2 regions of the Pseudalkalibacillus sp. R45 genome follow, and region 2 is predicted to be linked to the other one. Evidence: riboswitches for the same ligand, from Rfam matches in the RefSeq annotation. Region 2 holds a riboswitch; the other holds the start of a gene.
What was found. Region 2 has a riboswitch for lysine ahead of lysA (diaminopimelate decarboxylase). Riboswitches for the same ligand answer to the same signal wherever they lie in the genome.

Region 1 (8,828 bases), on a different contig from region 2:
GATGACATTGATATCATTTTAGGCGCACATACGCATCATGTCCTTCCAAATGGTTTGCATGCTAACGATACGACCATTGGGCAAGCAGGGAAATTCGGTGTATACATCGGCCACATGGAACTCGAATGGAACGAGGATATTCAAAAAATTGATCATGTAAAAGCACGATGCATAGACCTGCAAGAGTATGAGACTGATACGAATAGTGAACAGCTTCTTGCTCAATTGAGCGAACAAGCCAATGAATGTTTATCTGAGGTCGTGACGGAACTAGATCGCCCGCTCGATTTGGAGTGGTTCGGACCTTCTGCTTTTACTAGTTTATTAGCTGAAGCAATCAGAGAATGGTGTGATTCGGAAATCAGCATGATCAATGCAGGATTGTTGCTGGAACCATTAAAAGCAGGACCTGTTACGAAAGGAGATCTCCATCGTGTGTGTCCCCATCCAATCAATCCATGTAAAATCTTGCTGAAAGGCGAATACTTGAAAGAAATGATTCATCATGCGATGACGAAGGAATTGGAACAGCGCGTAGTCAAAGGCCTGGGATTCCGCGGGAAAGTGATGGGACGGATGATATTCGATGGTGTTGAAATCATGGGTAAAGACATGGCTGATGGCGAGTACCACGTAAAAAGCATCTCAATAAATGGGCAACCTTTGGATCCAGAAAAAATATACGTCATTGGTGCCATTGATATGTTTACCTTCGGTCGTTTGCTTCCATCTGTCCATTATGCCGAGGAAAAAATCTTCTACTTGCCGGAGATGCTGAGGGATGTCCTTGCTTGGAAGTTAAAAACCTTTGAAAGATAGGCACTACGCCAACACGCTTTGTACTACTATGACATATTGATAGTATAGAAAAGGAGCGTGAGAAAAGATGATTACGGTCACTCCTATCGAAATCGATGGGCATCTGTTTACAGGCGTGACAGTGGCATTACCGAAAACCAACTTCATGTCGATCAGCAATGACAAAGGATATATCATGTGTGGTGCACTAGATGTGGCGTTGCTGAATGAAAAATTGGCTGAGCGGAAAATAATCGCAGGGCGGGCTGTAGGTGTACGAACCCTCGATCAGCTATTGGAAGCTCCGTTAGAGTCCGTTACGTTAGAAGCCGAAGCAATTGGTATCACTAAAGGTACAAGTGGACGGGATGCGCTGCTTAAAATGGCTAAGTTATGATTCTGTCCAAATTAATAGCTATACAACCCCCAATCATTGCATACATATAGCAATAGATAGGGGGTATTTTTATGTGGAGAATACGGAGGCGTCCCCGAAAACGACCTCTTCCATTTCAATATGTCTTCATCATATCGTTCATCATATTCACTTTACTAACCGCACAGGCATTGTGGCTTGTAGATAAAGGAATCGAGCCTACACTCATGCAGATTGCAGAGACAGAGACCGCAGATATGGCGCAACTTGCAATCCAAAGTGCTGTTAAAAACAGGATTGTAGATGCTGGTAAAACGGACGGTCTCATTAATGTCACCTTAGATAATGAAGGCAAGGTTGCATTGGTAGGTACGGATCCAAAGGTCGTTAATGAGGTTCAATCTCTTGCAACAGCTAATGTTCAATCTTTACTCGAACAGATTGAACAAGGGAAAAAGCCGGATTTTGCAAACTTTGCTGGTATTGAAGTCAACAGAGAAGATGAATTTTCTAACGGCATTTTCACTGAAATCCCCCTAGGTCGAGCGACGGATAATGCTCTACTTGCCAACCTCGGACCAAGTATACCGGTGCGTTTCCGAGTCATCGGAAGTGTGGAATCAAGCTGGAATGAATCAACAGAGAATGCAGGCATCAATACGATTCATTTACGGGGATGGATCGAAGTCATCGTAAGGACCCAAATTGTTGTTCCGTTTGAAACAAAAGAAAGAGTGATTAAAACGAATGTCATGTTAGTTTCTCAATTAATACCTCAGGATGTGCCGTATTACTACCATAAAGGGGATGGCAGCTCAGGTGCTCAGCCAGTCATACCAATCAATCCGCAGATCGATATCGAAAACAAGAACAATGATGATAATAACCAAGAAAACAGTAATGAAGCAGAAAAGAAAAAAGAAGAGAACACCAATTGATTTTATACGACTCCTCACAACCCTTGTATTTTTATAGCTAATCATTTAAAATATTTAATGGCGCAAAAAATATCATAGACCTTATCATCAGATGAGGTAGTGGAGCAAAGAACATCAGTACAATGATGCGAGAAAGACATCGATGACCATCACTGGAAAGGGTTATTTGCCGAAGCAGTACACTTTTGTCGAAAGGTTTACTGTTGGGGTTGCATCTAATAGGTGTAGCACTGTCACTATCCGGGAAGATTGGATAGTGGAGAACTACGTGATCGATGGGGGATAACTGTTACTTACAAGGTAACGATAGGTTATTTTCTATCTATCGTTGCCTTTTTTTATTTCATCCATCGATTAATTAATAGGAGGAGAACATTATTCAATGGAAAATACAATTTATTCTTTGATTCCACCGTTACTTGCATTACTTATGGTGGCCTTGACGAGAAAGGTGTTGTTGTCACTTGGGACAGGCATCCTCGTCGGAGCATTCATGCTCAACAACTTTGATATATTGGCGAGTTTCACCCAAATCTTCGAAATCGTACGTGATCTTTTCATCACGCAGAATGATGCAGGCGCATGGGAAGTGAACACGTGGAATGTATTCATCCTTTTATTCTTATTAATTCTTGGCATCATGACATCATTAATTGCGATTGCTGGGGGAAGCCGTGCCTTTGGTGAATGGGCGATTAAAAAGGTGAAGACCCGTGTTGGCGCTCAAATCTTGACGATCGTTCTGGGTATCATCATTTTCATTGACGATTACTTCAATTCTCTAGCAGTTGGGAATGTAAGTCGTCCATTGACGGACCGCCATCGTATTTCTAGAGCAAAGCTTGCGTATTATATCGATTCGACCGCTGCGCCTGTCTGTGTCATTTCACCTGTTTCAAGCTGGGGCGCGTATATCATCGGTTTGATTGGTGGTATTCTTGCCACTCATGAAGTAGCTGGAATAGGCGCGCTGGAAGCCTTTGTGAAAATGATTCCGATGAATATTTATGCACTTTCAGCACTGTTGCTTGTGTTTGCAACAGCGTTATGGAATATCAACTTGTTCTCAATGAAGGCACATGAAGAAAGGGCGATCAATGAAGGACAAGTATTAAACCCGGATAACAAAGCGGTGCCTGGTCAACAGATTGGGTTGCCTGAGAGCGATAAAGGAAAAGTAGGGGATCTGATCTGGCCGATCGTTGCGTTGATTGTTGGGACAGTCGCTGCAATGCTTTATACCGGTGCCCAAGCAACTGAAGGAAATGTCACCTTACTTTCCATGTTTGAAAATACCGATGTTGCGAAATCACTTGTTTACGGCGGATTGTTCGGATTAGCTGTCACGATTGTTCTTTTCTTGATGAAAAAATTGCCTGGAAAGCATTTCGGAACAGGTATTTGGAAGGGAATCCAATCCATGCTTCCAGCTATCTACATTCTGATTTTTGCTTGGGTAATCATTGCCATCATCGATGAAATCGGAACAGGAAAATATTTAGCTGGGATTGTAGATGACAACATTAATATTGCGTTCCTGCCTGTATTGTTGTTCTTGATCTCTGGAATCATGGCTTTTGCTACAGGTACTTCGTGGGGGACGTTTGGTGTCATGCTTCCGATAGCTGGAGAAATTGCAGCAGCGACTGACATTAGTTATATCCTTCCTGTACTGGCGGCAGTTCTTGCAGGATCCGTTTTCGGTGACCATTGTTCACCAATATCCGATACGACGATCCTTTCATCAACGGGAGCGGGAAGCAACCATATCGATCATGTGATGACCCAATTGCCATATGCGCTATTGGCTGCTGTCATCAGTTCGGTCGGATTCCTTATTATTGGTTTTACACAAAGCGTCACGTTGTCACTGCTGGTATCACTTGTGCTCGTGATCATTGTGGCTTTCATATTGAAGAAGATGAACTTCACAAGTATCGAATCACCGCGAGAACAAAACTAATTGATTTATCTTAAAAAGCTGACTCGAATGGGTCAGCTTTTTTGTTGTGAAGAAAAAGTGTGGACGAAGGTGACTAATTGGGACAGGAGGCAGTGGAAAAAGCAAAAACCTGTCCCGTAACGCTGTAATACGGGACAGGAACGAGAGGAAAGAGCATAGAGCTGTTCCGTAACGATGTTATACGGGACAGGGGCCAAAGGAAAAAGCGAAGAGCTGTCCCGTAACAGTACAATACGGGACAGGAGCTAGAGGAAAAAACGAAAGTCTGTCCCGAAACAGGTCAATACGGGACAGGAGGCAGAGGAAAAAGCGAAGAGCTGTCCCGTAACAGTACAATACGGGACAGGAGCTAGAGGAAAAAACGAAAGTCTGTCCCGAAACAGGTCAATACGGGACAGGAGGCAGAGGAATAAGCGACCCCCTGTCCCAAAACAGGTCAATATGGGACAGGAACAGACGAAAAGAGCGTGCGCCTGTCCGAAATGATCGATTAGCGATCTAAAACAAGCGATAGTACCATTGACTCCAGTCCTTCTCCACGATAATCTTACGGGTAGAAATCCAATCAGTCATAACTCCAACTCTGAGAAAACAGCGGATAACCGAGAACCCCCACCTCAGGAAAAGAATATTTTATGAAAAAAATGTAATAATATGTAGTATATTTATACCAAAACTGCAAATCTTCTATATAGACATTTATCACTAATTTTTTTGAAAATTCTTTGACATGTCTCTATTAAAACAGCTATACTATAATCGAAATAGTCAGAAAAAACTAAAGTTTTCAACTGTCGACTTTAGTAACAAAACATTAGAGAATGGGGGAGTAATAATGGAGAACAGAGCACAGTGGGGCACTAGAGCAGGATTTATTTTAGCAGCTGTCGGATCCGCAATCGGCCTCGGAAACATATGGCGATTCCCTGCGGTAGCTTATGACAACGGTGGAGGAGCTTTCTTTATTCCGTATTTGATCGCATTACTAACTGCCGGGATTCCGTTATTAGTAATGGAATTTACCATGGGTCACAAGTACCGGGGATCTGCACCGCTTACCTACCACCGTATGAATAAAAAGTCTGAGTGGATTGGTTGGTGGCAAGTCTTTATTTCGTTTGTCATTTCTACTTATTATGCAGTCATCATTGCATGGGCTATTTCATATTCGATTTTTGCCTTGAACCTTAAATGGGGCGAGGACACAGAAGGTTTCTTGTTTTCGGAGTACTTGAATCTAAGTGCACCGGGTGAAGTAGGAAGCTTGGTACCAGGGGTATTCATTCCATTATTAATCGTTTGGGTTATTACACTGAGTGTACTTTTTAAAGGTGTTAAAAAAGGTATTGAAGTAGCAAATAAGATTTTCATACCAGCACTTGTCATCTTATTCTTGATCATCGTTATTCGGGCAGTCACATTACCTGGTGCTGCGACCGGTTTAGAAGCTTTCTTTAAACCGAACTTTGATGCGATTTGGGATGGGAAGGTCTGGGTTGCGGCTTATGGGCAGATATTCTTCAGTTTATCAATTGCATTTGCAATCATGATTACTTACTCGAGTTACTTGCCGAAAAAGTCCGATATTACGAATAATGCATTCATCACAGGATTCAGTAACTCAGGATTTGAGCTTTTAGCAGGTATTGGAGTCTTTAGTGCTCTTGGATTCATGGCAGTATCAGCTAACGTGCCAGTGGATGAAGTTGTCGCTGGAGGAGTGGGTCTTGCATTCGTGGTCTTCCCGCAAATCATTAACCAATTCCCAGCGCTTAATGAATTATTCGGGTTCTTATTCTTTGCGTCATTAGTCCTTGCGGGTCTATCTTCATTGATTTCAATTGTGGAAACTTATGTGGCTGGTATCTCAGAGAAGTTTGGAACTTCACGTACAAAGGCTGTATTTGTCGGTGGAGGTGTTGCAGCACTAGTCTCAATCCTATTTGCTACACAAGGCGGCTTGTTCTTCCTGGATGCTGCAGACTACTTCATCAACCAATTCGGTATTGCTCTTGTTGGTTTAGTTGAAGTAATCGCAGTTGCATGGTTCTTGAAGAAACTTACAGATTTCCAAGGACATTCGAATGGAATTTCAGATATACGCCTTGGTGGATGGTGGAAAATATGTCTAGGTATCATTACGCCGGTCATCCTTGGTTACATGATGTTCCAACTATTCAAACAAAACTTGATGAGGGAATTTCCAACGGAGACCGGGAACTACGAAGGGTATTCAAACTTCTTCATCTTCTATTCCGGATGGGCTGTTGCAATCGGAGCTGTAGTCGTTGGAATTCTCTTCTCCTTGAAGAAGTGGAATAGTAATACTTCTCTTGAGTCAGAAAAGGAGGTTAACTAAATGTCTGGTGGAGCAATTACAATGATGGTCATCGGAATGGTTGTCCTTTGGGGAGGTTTAGCTGCAAGCATTGCAAATGCGGTGAGAACGTCTAAGCAAAAATAAAACGAAAAAAAGATGGGCTGGAAATGATTCAGCTCATCTTTTTTTTCACTTAAAGAAAGTATAATCACTTTCTTCAGTATAAGTGCAACTATGGCTCAGCCTTCGCCAAGGCTTGTCTTTGCCAAGTTTTCTTTAGTGGTTTATTTTTTATTACGGTCTTGCCGTTCCCACGCTTTGAGGTAGGGATACGGGTCGAATGACCATTCGTTATAACCATTGTCACGATACATACCATAATGAAGATGCGGAGGAAATTTACCAGCTGTCCCTGGTGGTCCATATCCAGAGCTCCCAACGTAACCAATCGTTTGGCCTGGCTTGACCACAGAGCCTTTCCCAATACCCTTTTCGAACCCTTTCAGATGCGCGTAATAATGGTAGACGTTGTTCAAGTCACGAATCCCGACACGCCACCCTCCAAAACGATTCCACCCTGCGATTTCCACTATGCCATAAGTCGTTGCTCTTACAGGTACACCGTAGTCCGCAAAAATATCAGTTCCTTCATGGATGCGAAGTCCACCAAATCCCCGGCGATCTCCCCAGGTGTTCCGGAAGCTATAGTTAGCCCTGATTGGAACAGGAAATGCACGCTCGTAAAGACTCAAGGTTTGGTACTCACGGTAAACCTTCGCAATTCCCATGATGATGTCGACGGTTTTATCACGATGATAGTGATCCCATAAACCGATTTTAATGTTTTCTTCATCAAAACCGTATGCCTGAAGGTAATGAGCAAATGTATATAACACATCCTCATCATTATTTCGATCTGCTTTTCCATCGTTATTTCCATCAAGTCCTACGCCGCCGAATAATGAAATGGTCGATGCATTTGTATCATCCAAATTCGGGTTTAATGGTCCTACCCATTGTATTGGTGAATAGTAAATACCGATCAATCCTTCTTCTTCTGGAAGGTCTTTTTGGGCACGCCTGATGGATCGTTCATATTGATCGATCGCCCCCAAATAATACCATGGAATGGAGGTGAGTGCCTCCATTTTATGATAAAGCGCGTAACGCCCCACATCTTCTTTCTGATATGTCTTTTTTGCTTCAGCTATTTCAGTTGTTCCAATGTTTACACCTATTATGAAAATGACTAACAATACAATTTTTTTCATACAGGGAATTCAGTCCTTTCCTGTATCTTTTCATAATGTTAGTTTGTATTGAATTAGGCAAATAATGATTATCAAATGTTGGAAAACCAGACATATGCTCGGATAATGGAACTTGAAGCAACAATATGATACAGTAGAAACGTATTAGATTAACGCATCAGAGTAAGAGTCACTCAATGCCGGAATCTTAAACTAATCCAATACTGGAGTGAGTTAGATGGCGAAAAAAGAAGAACATATTCGAAAGCCCGAATGGCTTAAGATCAAATTAAATACAAATGAAAACTACACCGGTCTTAAAAAGATGATGCGCGAGAAGAACTTACATACGGTTTGTGAAGAAGCGCGTTGCCCGAACATCCACGAGTGCTGGGCGGTTCGTAAAACAGCTACATTCATGATTCTTGGTGATGTATGTACACGTGCTTGCCGTTTTTGTGCCGTCAAGACTGGTTTGCCCAATGAACTGGATTTACAAGAACCAGAACGTGTCGCTGAGTCTGTTAAATTGATGGGACTCAAGCATGCTGTCATCACAGCGGTTGCTCGTGACGATTTGAAGGATGGCGGTTCAGGAGTCTATGCTGAAACGGTACGTGCTGTACGCCGTGCAAATCCTTTCTGTACAGTTGAAGTACTTCCATCTGACATGATGGGGAAATATGAAAACTTGAAGACGCTGATGGATGCTCGTCCTGACATCCTGAATCATAATATTGAAACTGTTGAAAGATTGACACCAAGGGTCCGTGCACGTGCCACATACGAACGTTCTCTTGAATTCTTGCATCGAGCGAAAGAAATGCAACCGGATATTCCCACAAAATCAAGCATCATGGTTGGACTAGGGGAAACGAAGGAAGAAATCATTCAAACGATGGACGATCTTCGTGTCAACAACGTTGATATCATGACGATCGGACAATATCTGCAACCGTCTAAAAAGCACTTGAAAGTTCAGAAGTATTATCACCCGGATGAGTTTGCGGAGCTTAAAGAAATTGCGATGTCAAAAGGCTTCAGCCATTGCGAATCCGGTCCATTAGTACGGTCATCTTACCATGCAGATGAGCAAGTCAACGCAGCATCGAAACAACGTCAACAAGAAGCAAAGTAAATACAAAGTTAAAAGAGGTCGATTCGTGATGGAAGTAACTTCCCT
Region 2 (8,828 bases):
GATGGCACAGGAAGCTGTCCGTGCCCCATCATCGATTCATGAAACCGTTTATGAGAATGATGGAGATCCGATTACATTGCTTGATCAAATTTCAGATCAGGGTGATACGAAGTGGTTTGATCAGATTGCTTTGAAAGAAGCAATCCAGACGCTGAATGAACGTGAGAGATTGATCGTCTATCTCAGATATTATAAGGATCAGACGCAGTCTGAGGTAGCTACAAGGCTTGGAATATCACAAGTTCAAGTTTCCAGGCTAGAAAAGAAAATACTCCGTGAGATGAAAACCCAGATGGACGAATAAGTCGTCTATCCGGGTTTTTGTTTTGTGTGTAACAAACGAAATTAACGCCATATCTGGGGAAAGCCGCCAAGCCGCCATGTTAACGGACATCAGAGCCGTTATTTGTGACAAAACCGCTGTTTCTGAAACTTTAACGGACACCACAGCCGTTATTTGTGAACAAAGCAGCTGATTTCCTATGATATTTTCGAAATAAGGTCCCTGGTGTCCGCTAAGTTTGTAAAATTCCATTATTTTGGGTAAATAAGGTCTCCTGTATCCGTTAACAGGATAGTGCAACTTGCGAGGTCGACACTTTGATTAACATTTTTGTATGCGTCCACCCAGAATCATTTGGTTCGATCCTCCTCGCCAGTTTACAGTGACCTTCGTGCCTAACCCGGTTACTTCCGCTTTTGGTTTGCCTGTGGAAATGGAGTGAATTTCGCAAACATCAACAATATAGAAAAATAAAAAATCGTGTAGATTATCATAGATTGTTGACTATAGTCCGCAACAAAAACTGTAAATTCCTCTTTTATCTACCGCTTTTTTCTCCACATTACCACAATTTCCTTCAAATATACCGTCATTTTTCTTCATTACATCCTTACCTTATTCCTGAATTTATTTAACTGCTCCTATCCAAAAGGTAATTACTGGATAGGTTGGGCATCCAGAATGAGAGTGGTTTGGAAGAAACATACTACATATAAACGAATTGGCATAAAAGGGGGACTTTCTTTGGAAGTTGAAGCGGTTTATTTACGTATGCGGCATAGGCTTCTTGCTTCTCCTGGACAGACAATACGAATTAAAGATCTTGCTCAACTCGTCGGCCCTGAAAATGTCATTCAAGAAATTGGTCATATGACAGTTCATAAAATCACGGTGGAAGATAAAACCATCGTTATCATCGATCTTATGAAAGTTCTAAAGGCCATTAAAGAGCGATTTCCGAGTTTGGATATTCAAACTGTCGGTACACCTCAAACGATTATAGAAGTCCAGTATAAGCAATCGAAAATTACTGGGGTTTATTTTGTGGTCGTTTGGCTCTTGTTATTCATTGGCGCTGCACTTGCGATTATGAATTTCCATGAGGATGTCAGCATGCAGCAGGTTCACCAGAAGATTTACTACCTGGTCACAGGACGGAAGAACGAATATCCGCTTCTTTTACAGGTTCCGTATTCTTTTGGGCTTGGATTAGGGATGGTGCTCTTTTTCAACCATATTTTCAAGAAACGTTTCAATGAAGAACCAAGTCCACTTGAAGTGGAAATGTTCAACTACCAACAGGATTTGGATCAGTACGTCATCATGAATGAGAACAAAGAAAACGAGAAGAAAGCTCATGACAATTAAAATTATTATCGTCATGTTGATAGGTTTAGGAGGAGGCCTCGCAGTAGGAGCAGGTTTCGTTGCAATTTTGACGGTTTTCGGTATCATTCCACGGTTGATGCAAATCACAAAAACATATTCAAAATTAAGAGGCTATGAAATCGGCATCATTGCAGGCGTCTTATTATCAAGTTGGTATGGATTGAGAGATCTCACCATCTCTTCTAGCCATTGGTTTCTGATTCCGATCGGTATTGCAAGCGGAACTTTTATCGGAATGCTGGCTGCTGCATTGACAGAAGTGTTGAATGTACTTCCAATCTTGATGAAACGTGTCGGGTTCAAAGAACAAGTTCTCATACTCCTGATGGCAATTTTGTTCGGAAAAGTAGTAGGTTCACTGTTCCATTGGATCTTCTTCGTACATCTGTGATTTTTTAAAAGGTATAAAAGGAGCTGTAAGACATGGGTAAAAACAAACTTTCACCAGAGCAACAAGCTTATAAAGAAAAAATCAAACCTTTACAACCACAACCTCCGTATATATGGAATTGTATAAAAGCCTTTCTGATCGGGGGGCTAATATGTGCGATTGGACAGGGGATTACGAACTTTTATATCACCTTCTTCAATTTTACGGAGAAGACTGCAGGGAATCCGACAGTTGCAACCCTGATACTTGCTGCAGCATTGCTAACTGGATTCGGGATCTATGATAAGATCGGCCAATTTGCTGGGGCGGGGTCCATTGTTCCAGTCACAGGATTCGCAAACGCAGTAACAAGCGCAGCTCTGGAACATAAAAGTGAGGGAATCGTGCTTGGTGTGGCAACGAACCTTTTCAAGTTGGCAGGAGCTGTAATTGTTTTCGGTGCTGTTGCGGCATATGTGATCGGGATGATCCGTTATTTATTCCAGATGGTATTTTAAGCCCTAGGAGGATAAACAACAAATGAAACTTACAGGTAAACAAACTTGGACATATTCGAAATCGCTATATATCAATGCAACTGGTACTGCTGTTGGTCCAGATGAGGCTGCAGGTCCGTTGAGTGAAACTTATGATATCACGTTTGATGAACTCCATTGTGGCCAAGCAAATTGGGAACTAGCAGAACGTCATTTGATGGAACAAGCGATTGATATCTGCTTGCAAAAATCCGGTAAAACACCACAAGATATGGATTTGTTTCTGTCAGGAGATCTTATCAACCAAACTGTCATTGCCAACTATACAGCACGTAAAAACCAGATCCCTTTCTTAGGAATGTTCGGAGCTTGCTCTACATCGATGGAGACTCTTGCGTTAGCCTCTGCATTGATCGATGGAGATTTTGCCAATACAGTGCTGACAGCGGTTAGCAGTCACAATGCCACTGCGGAAAGACAATTCCGATATCCGACTGAATATGGCGGGCAAAAACCAGATACCGCAACCTATACGGTAACGGGGGCAGGTGCATCGATTGTCAGTACACAACCATCACCGATCAAAGTTACCATGGCTACCATAGGCAGGGTTTTGGATTTAGGTATTACAGATCCCTTCGATATGGGTTCAGCCATGGCCCCTGCTGCTGCGGATACGATTGCTGCACATCTGGAGGATACAGGCCGTAAGCCAAGTGATTATGATTTGATCGTGACCGGTGACCTATCAGCAGTCGGTTCACCGATTTTACTTCAATTGCTACAAGAGAAAAATCATGATTTATCCTCCAACCATCAGGATTGCGGCTTATTGGTGTATCGCCCTGATCAACCCGTATTTGCAGGAGGGAGCGGGTGTGCATGTTCAGCAGTTGTAACGTATGGACACCTACTCAAAGAATTGAAAGAAGGGAAGCTGAAGCGGATTTTTGTTGTAGCCACAGGAGCCTTGATGAATCCGACGATGGTCCAGCAGAAAGAAACGATCCCTACAATTGCCCATGGCGTCGTTCTGGAAGCTGCTGATGGAGGTGGTATGAATGGTTGAGTATTTTATTGCATTCGTAGTAGGTGGGCTCATTTGTGTAGTGGGTCAGCTGTTGATGGATATTTTCAAACTTACACCGGCTCATGTCACCTCCGGCTTTGTTGTAGCAGGTGCTACCCTTGATGGATTCGGACTTTACGACAAATTGATCCAGTTTGCAGGTGCAGGAGCGACAGTTCCTATTACCAGCTTCGGACATTCCCTCCTTCATGGAGCGATGGCAGAAGCGGATGAACATGGGTTTATCGGGATTGCAATGGGTATTTTCCAGTTGACTTCTGCTGGAATTTCATCAGCTATACTGTTCGGTTTCATCGTGGCTGTTCTTTTTAAACCAAAAGGATGATTGGACATGAAAAAACGAGTCATCATGATTACCGATGGAGATTTATACGCTTTAAAAGCGGTGGAGCAAGTTGCCAAAGATATTGGAGGGCGTTGTATTTCCCAGTCCTGGGGAAATCCGACCAGAATAACAGGAGAGGAGCTCGTCACAATGATCCTTTCAACTCCATATGATCCTGTGCTGGTCATGTTTGATGATTGTGGATATCGTGGGGAAGGTCCTGGAGAAACGGCGATGCGTGAAGTAGCGAATCATCCTGACATCGAAGTGCTCGGAGCAATAGCGGTAGCCTCCAAGACCCATCTGGCTGAATGGACACACGTGGATGTAAGCATCGATCGTTTTGGCGAGTTGTCGGCTTACGGTGTAGATAAGAGCGGTTTGCCAGATATGGAATTTGGCCGTTTGGATGGTGACACAGTTTATGTACTTGATGAACTGGATCTCCCGTTCATCGTTGGTATTGGAGATATCGGTAAAATGTATGGCGTCGATACCGCTGAAAGAGGAGCCCCGATAACCAGGCAAGCGGTCCAGCTCATCTTAGAAAGGAGTGCACAGAATGCATCCCAAAAAAGAAGAAACACCGATTCATAAGAAAATTGCAGAGAACGAAGAGTTTCTGAAAAATAGGATGGGGATTGGACAAAGCTTTGACGTCGGTGTTCGCAAAATGAACATCTTGAATAAAGAAGTCCAAATATATTACTGCACAGGTTTGTGTGACAGTGAATTCATCATTATGCTTTTAAAAGAATTATTGGATGCCGATCATGAATACCGTACAAGTTCTAAAGCGAAAGATGTTATCAAAAATCATCTTGCGCATCAACAGGTTTCTACTGCTAAAAACCTTGATGAGGTTATTGACCGTGTCCTATCAGGATTAGTAGCTGTATTAATCGATGGCCACAATGAAGGATTTATCGTCGATGTAAGGAGTTATCCTGGCAGATCACCTGAAGAACCTGATGTAGAAAAAGTCGTCAGGGGTGCCCGTGACGGATATACAGAAAATATTATAGAAAATACAGCATTGACTAGACGCCGTTTAAGGGATGAACGCCTACGGAATGAAATCATGCAAGTGGGAGATCGTTCAAAAACAGATGTTTGTATTTCTTATTTAGAAGATGTGGCTGATCCTGGATTGATCGAGACGATCCGCAAAGAATTAAAAGGCATTCGAATCGACGGTATCCCCATGGCTGATAAGACAGTGGAAGAATTTTTGGTAAAGCAAGGCTGGAATCCCTATCCGCTGGTTCGATATACAGAGCGGCCGGATGTAGCTGCAACTCACCTGTTGGAAGGGCATGTTCTTATATTCGTAGATACGTCTCCTAGTGTGATCATTACCCCTACGACATTCTTCCATCACGTCCAACACGCAGAAGAATATCGCCAAACACCAATGATTGGTGCGTTTCTAAGATGGATACGTTTTGGAGGCATGCTGGCTTCGCTTTTCTTATTGCCGGTTTGGTTATTGTTCGTCCTAAATGAAAATCTACTTCCAGCAAACCTTGATTTCATAGGACCCACCAAAGACTCGAATGTCCCGATCTACCTTCAAATCATTTTTGCAGAACTGGGTATTGATGTCTTAAGGATGGCCGCAATTCATACCCCATCCGCACTTTCGACGGCAATGGGATTGATTGCTGCTGTATTGATCGGGCAAATTGCAATCGATGTCGGACTATTCGTCTCGGAAGTTATCCTGTATGTCGCACTGGCTGCGATCGGTTCGTTCTCAACACCGAGTTATGAATTAAGTGTCGCCAATAAGATTGTGAGGCTGATTTTGATCACACTCGTCTTCCTTTTTGATGTCCCTGGATTCATGATCGGTTGTACTTTGGTATTGCTGTATATGAGCAGTATCAAAAATTTGAACACACCATATTTATGGCCTTTCATTCCTTTCAATCCGCAAGCTCTGATGCAGGTTTTGATCAGAGTGTCTGTCCCATTATCGAAGGTCCGGCCAAGTATTGTGCGTCCACAGCAGAATAAAAAACAATCAGATGCTTGAAATCAGGTGTTGATTCAAACGATCAGTTATGCTAAAGTAGTTTTTAATTTAATAATTGCCTCATTCAACGTAATGGGGTAGAGGCGCAGAGAGAATGAGTAGTTGTTCATAGCCAGGGGGGCGATGACGGACAATAAAAGGTCGATTTGCCGAAGCAAGCTTAATCCCAATTAAGGTTGCTGGGCCGTTGCTGAACAAGTAACGGACTGTCACTACTAAAGTAGTGGAGAGCTATTCCGACTGATGAGGGTACGGGTGAAAACCAGTTTTTATGTACCACTGCATAGGCTGGTTTTTAGTATTTTTATCAGTTAATACGCTCTCTCCAAATAGAGAGAGGAGAATACGATCAATGGCATTTTTAGGAACTGGGAAAATGAATGGACTCGGACATTTGGAAATCGGCGGGGTAGATACGATTGATTTGGCGAAAGAATTCGGAACACCCCTTTATGTATATGATGTTGCGAAAATCAGAGAACAAGCACGGGCTTTTCAATCTGTTTTTAAAAAAAGGAAAGTTGATGCCAAGGTTGCTTATGCAAGTAAAGCCTTCTCGAGTGTTGCAATTGTCCAGGTGATGGATGAGGAAGGTCTATACCTTGATGTCGTATCAGCCGGGGAACTCTACACTGCACTTCAAGCAGGCTTTCCGACTGAAAAGATTCATTTTCACGGGAACAACAAGACTCTTGAAGAACTTCAGATGGCTGTAAAAGAGGGAGTAGGCTGTATTGTTGTCGATAACTTTTATGAATTGGATTTGTTGAAACAGGTAGGGGAAGAGATGAACAAGGTGATTCCTGTCCTTTTGAGGATAACACCTGGAATTGAAGCACACACGCATGATTATATTCTGACTGGGCAGGAAGACTCTAAGTTCGGTTTTGATATTGTAAGTAAACAAGCAGATCAAGCATTGCTTGAATGCCTTGATTCAGATCATTTCGAAGTCCTCGGTGTACATTGTCATATCGGATCACAGATTTTCGAAGCGGATGGTTTCGTGATGGCTGTTCAAAAAGTGTTCGATCAGCTTTCAGAATGGAAAAGATCGAATAATTTTGTAGCGGAAGTCGTCAATCTAGGTGGAGGATTCGGGATCGCCCATACATCAGATGAAACCTCGATTTCGATTGAAAATGTACTTAACATTTTAGTGGATGAAGTTAAGAAACAAGTTCAGGAACATGATCTCCATATGCCGGAAATTTGGATCGAGCCTGGACGTTCGTTGGTTGGTGAGGCAGGCACGACTTTATATACAATCGGCTCGGAAAAAAGAATTCCTGGTATCCGAAATTATGTCGCTGTTGATGGAGGAATGACGGATAACCTCCGACCAGCACTTTATCAAGCAAAATACGAAGCGGTCGTTGCAAACCGCCTGGAGCAAAAGAACATGCAGACAGTCTCGATTGCAGGTAAATGCTGTGAGTCGGGAGACATGTTGATCCATAACATCGAACTTCCGAAAACCTCTCAGGGAGATATTTTAGCGATGTTCTGTACAGGAGCATATGGTTATGCAATGGCGAACAACTACAATCGATTACCAAGACCTGCAGTCGTATTCGTGGAAAATGAAGAAGCGCAGCTGGTCGTTGAAAGAGAGTCTTATCAGGATCTGATCCAACACGACAGACCACTTAAAAAAACACTCGTATCAAGCACATAAGGACTGTCCTAAAAGAAAAGTGTCAGACACCTCCAACACACCATTTTATGTGATTTTCCTCAAAATGGTGTTGAATTCGGAGAGACTCAGGCACTTTTAGGATACCGCTCTTTATCTTTACTTCTCTAAATAAAAAACATACAATGGAACTACTTGTTGCAGAGGAGGAATTTAAATGAAAAAAGGAAGTATTGAATTTGAAAATGGCGAAAAAGTCTTGATTGATTTTTTTCCTGAGGAAGCACCTAATACAGTAGCGAATTTCGAAAAACTTGCGAATGAAGGATACTATAATGGATTGACTTTCCACCGTGTCATTCCTGGTTTCGTCTCTCAAGGAGGCTGCCCGCACGGAACAGGCACTGGCGGTCCAGGATACACGATCGATTGTGAGACGGAAGGAAACCCACATAAACATAAGCCTGGTGCTTTATCGATGGCACATGCAGGGAAAAACACAGGAGGAAGCCAATTCTTCATCGTTCACGAAAACCAGCCGCATTTAGACGGTGTACATACTGTTTTCGGTCAGGTGACAGAAGGGCTGGATTCAGTGTTACGCACACAAAATGGTGATGTAATGAAAGAAGTTAAAGTTTGGGAAGAGTAAAAATAGAGTGAAAAGATCGACTCCTTGTGGGTCGATCTTTTTTATAGGCTGTTTTCTTAAAGATTGTTGCTTTGGGGTCATTTTGGTAATGAACCACCTTGTGCAAGTTGATTGGAGAGCAAGGTGCGAGACTCCTCGAAAATGAAAATCGCATTTTCTTCGTGCGATGTAACGCTGCCGAAGCTTTCCTTGTCCTGCGGGATTAGCGTGCCTACTACCTGAATAATCTCCTCGCAAGGCATGCGACGAGGAAGCTCGCTTCGACAGGACTTTCTTGTAGACGCAGGAGCACAAATGCTTCCTTGAAAAGTAGACTCCTGAGGCCGCTAGGCGACGAGTGGGCTCACCGCCCCCCTCGGAAAGCGAGCATCGTGGAGCGGAAATCAACGACTTTTAAAGAAAACTTGGCGAGACCAAGCCTTTTGTAGGTCGAGCCTTAGTTGCACTTAAAGAAAGTATTTTATACTTTCTTTAAGTGCAAGAGCAACAAAGTTTGCGAAAATAGCCTTTTAATGCATTGTATAATTTCTTCGTCTTGTTCAAATATC

Region 1: it holds a riboswitch for lysine, as region 2 does, so the genes downstream of both, ACTWQL_RS01740 (Na+/H+ antiporter NhaC family protein) here and lysA (diaminopimelate decarboxylase) in region 2, are expected to answer to the same signal.

What each region holds. Positions count from the first base shown of each region.
Region 1 covers NZ_JBQQCL010000001.1:327,273-336,100, reverse strand. Annotated here, with positions in the region: gene ACTWQL_RS01755 (bifunctional metallophosphatase/5'-nucleotidase) at 1-819, shown strand, start outside; gene ACTWQL_RS01750 (YunC family protein) at 887-1,195, shown strand; gene yunB (sporulation protein YunB) at 1,267-2,112, shown strand; lysine riboswitch at 2,202-2,387, shown strand; gene ACTWQL_RS01740 (Na+/H+ antiporter NhaC family protein) at 2,495-4,075, shown strand; gene ACTWQL_RS01735 (sodium-dependent transporter) at 4,911-6,434, shown strand; gene ACTWQL_RS01730 (methionine/alanine import family NSS transporter small subunit) at 6,435-6,539, shown strand; gene ACTWQL_RS01725 (M23 family metallopeptidase) at 6,680-7,666, opposite strand; gene lipA (lipoyl synthase) at 7,884-8,783, shown strand.
Region 2 covers NZ_JBQQCL010000016.1:15,021-23,848, forward strand. Annotated here, with positions in the region: gene sigF (RNA polymerase sporulation sigma factor SigF) at 1-304, shown strand, start outside; gene ACTWQL_RS19785 (stage V sporulation protein AA) at 1,028-1,651, shown strand; gene ACTWQL_RS19790 (stage V sporulation protein AB) at 1,641-2,063, shown strand; gene spoVAC (stage V sporulation protein AC) at 2,096-2,560, shown strand; gene spoVAD (stage V sporulation protein AD) at 2,583-3,608, shown strand; gene spoVAE (stage V sporulation protein AE) at 3,601-3,954, shown strand; gene ACTWQL_RS19810 (stage V sporulation protein AE) at 3,961-4,551, shown strand; gene ACTWQL_RS19815 (spore germination protein) at 4,517-5,992, shown strand; lysine riboswitch at 6,063-6,234, shown strand; gene lysA (diaminopimelate decarboxylase) at 6,345-7,670, shown strand; gene ACTWQL_RS19825 (peptidylprolyl isomerase) at 7,846-8,280, shown strand; gene ACTWQL_RS19830 (hypothetical protein) at 8,358-8,522, opposite strand.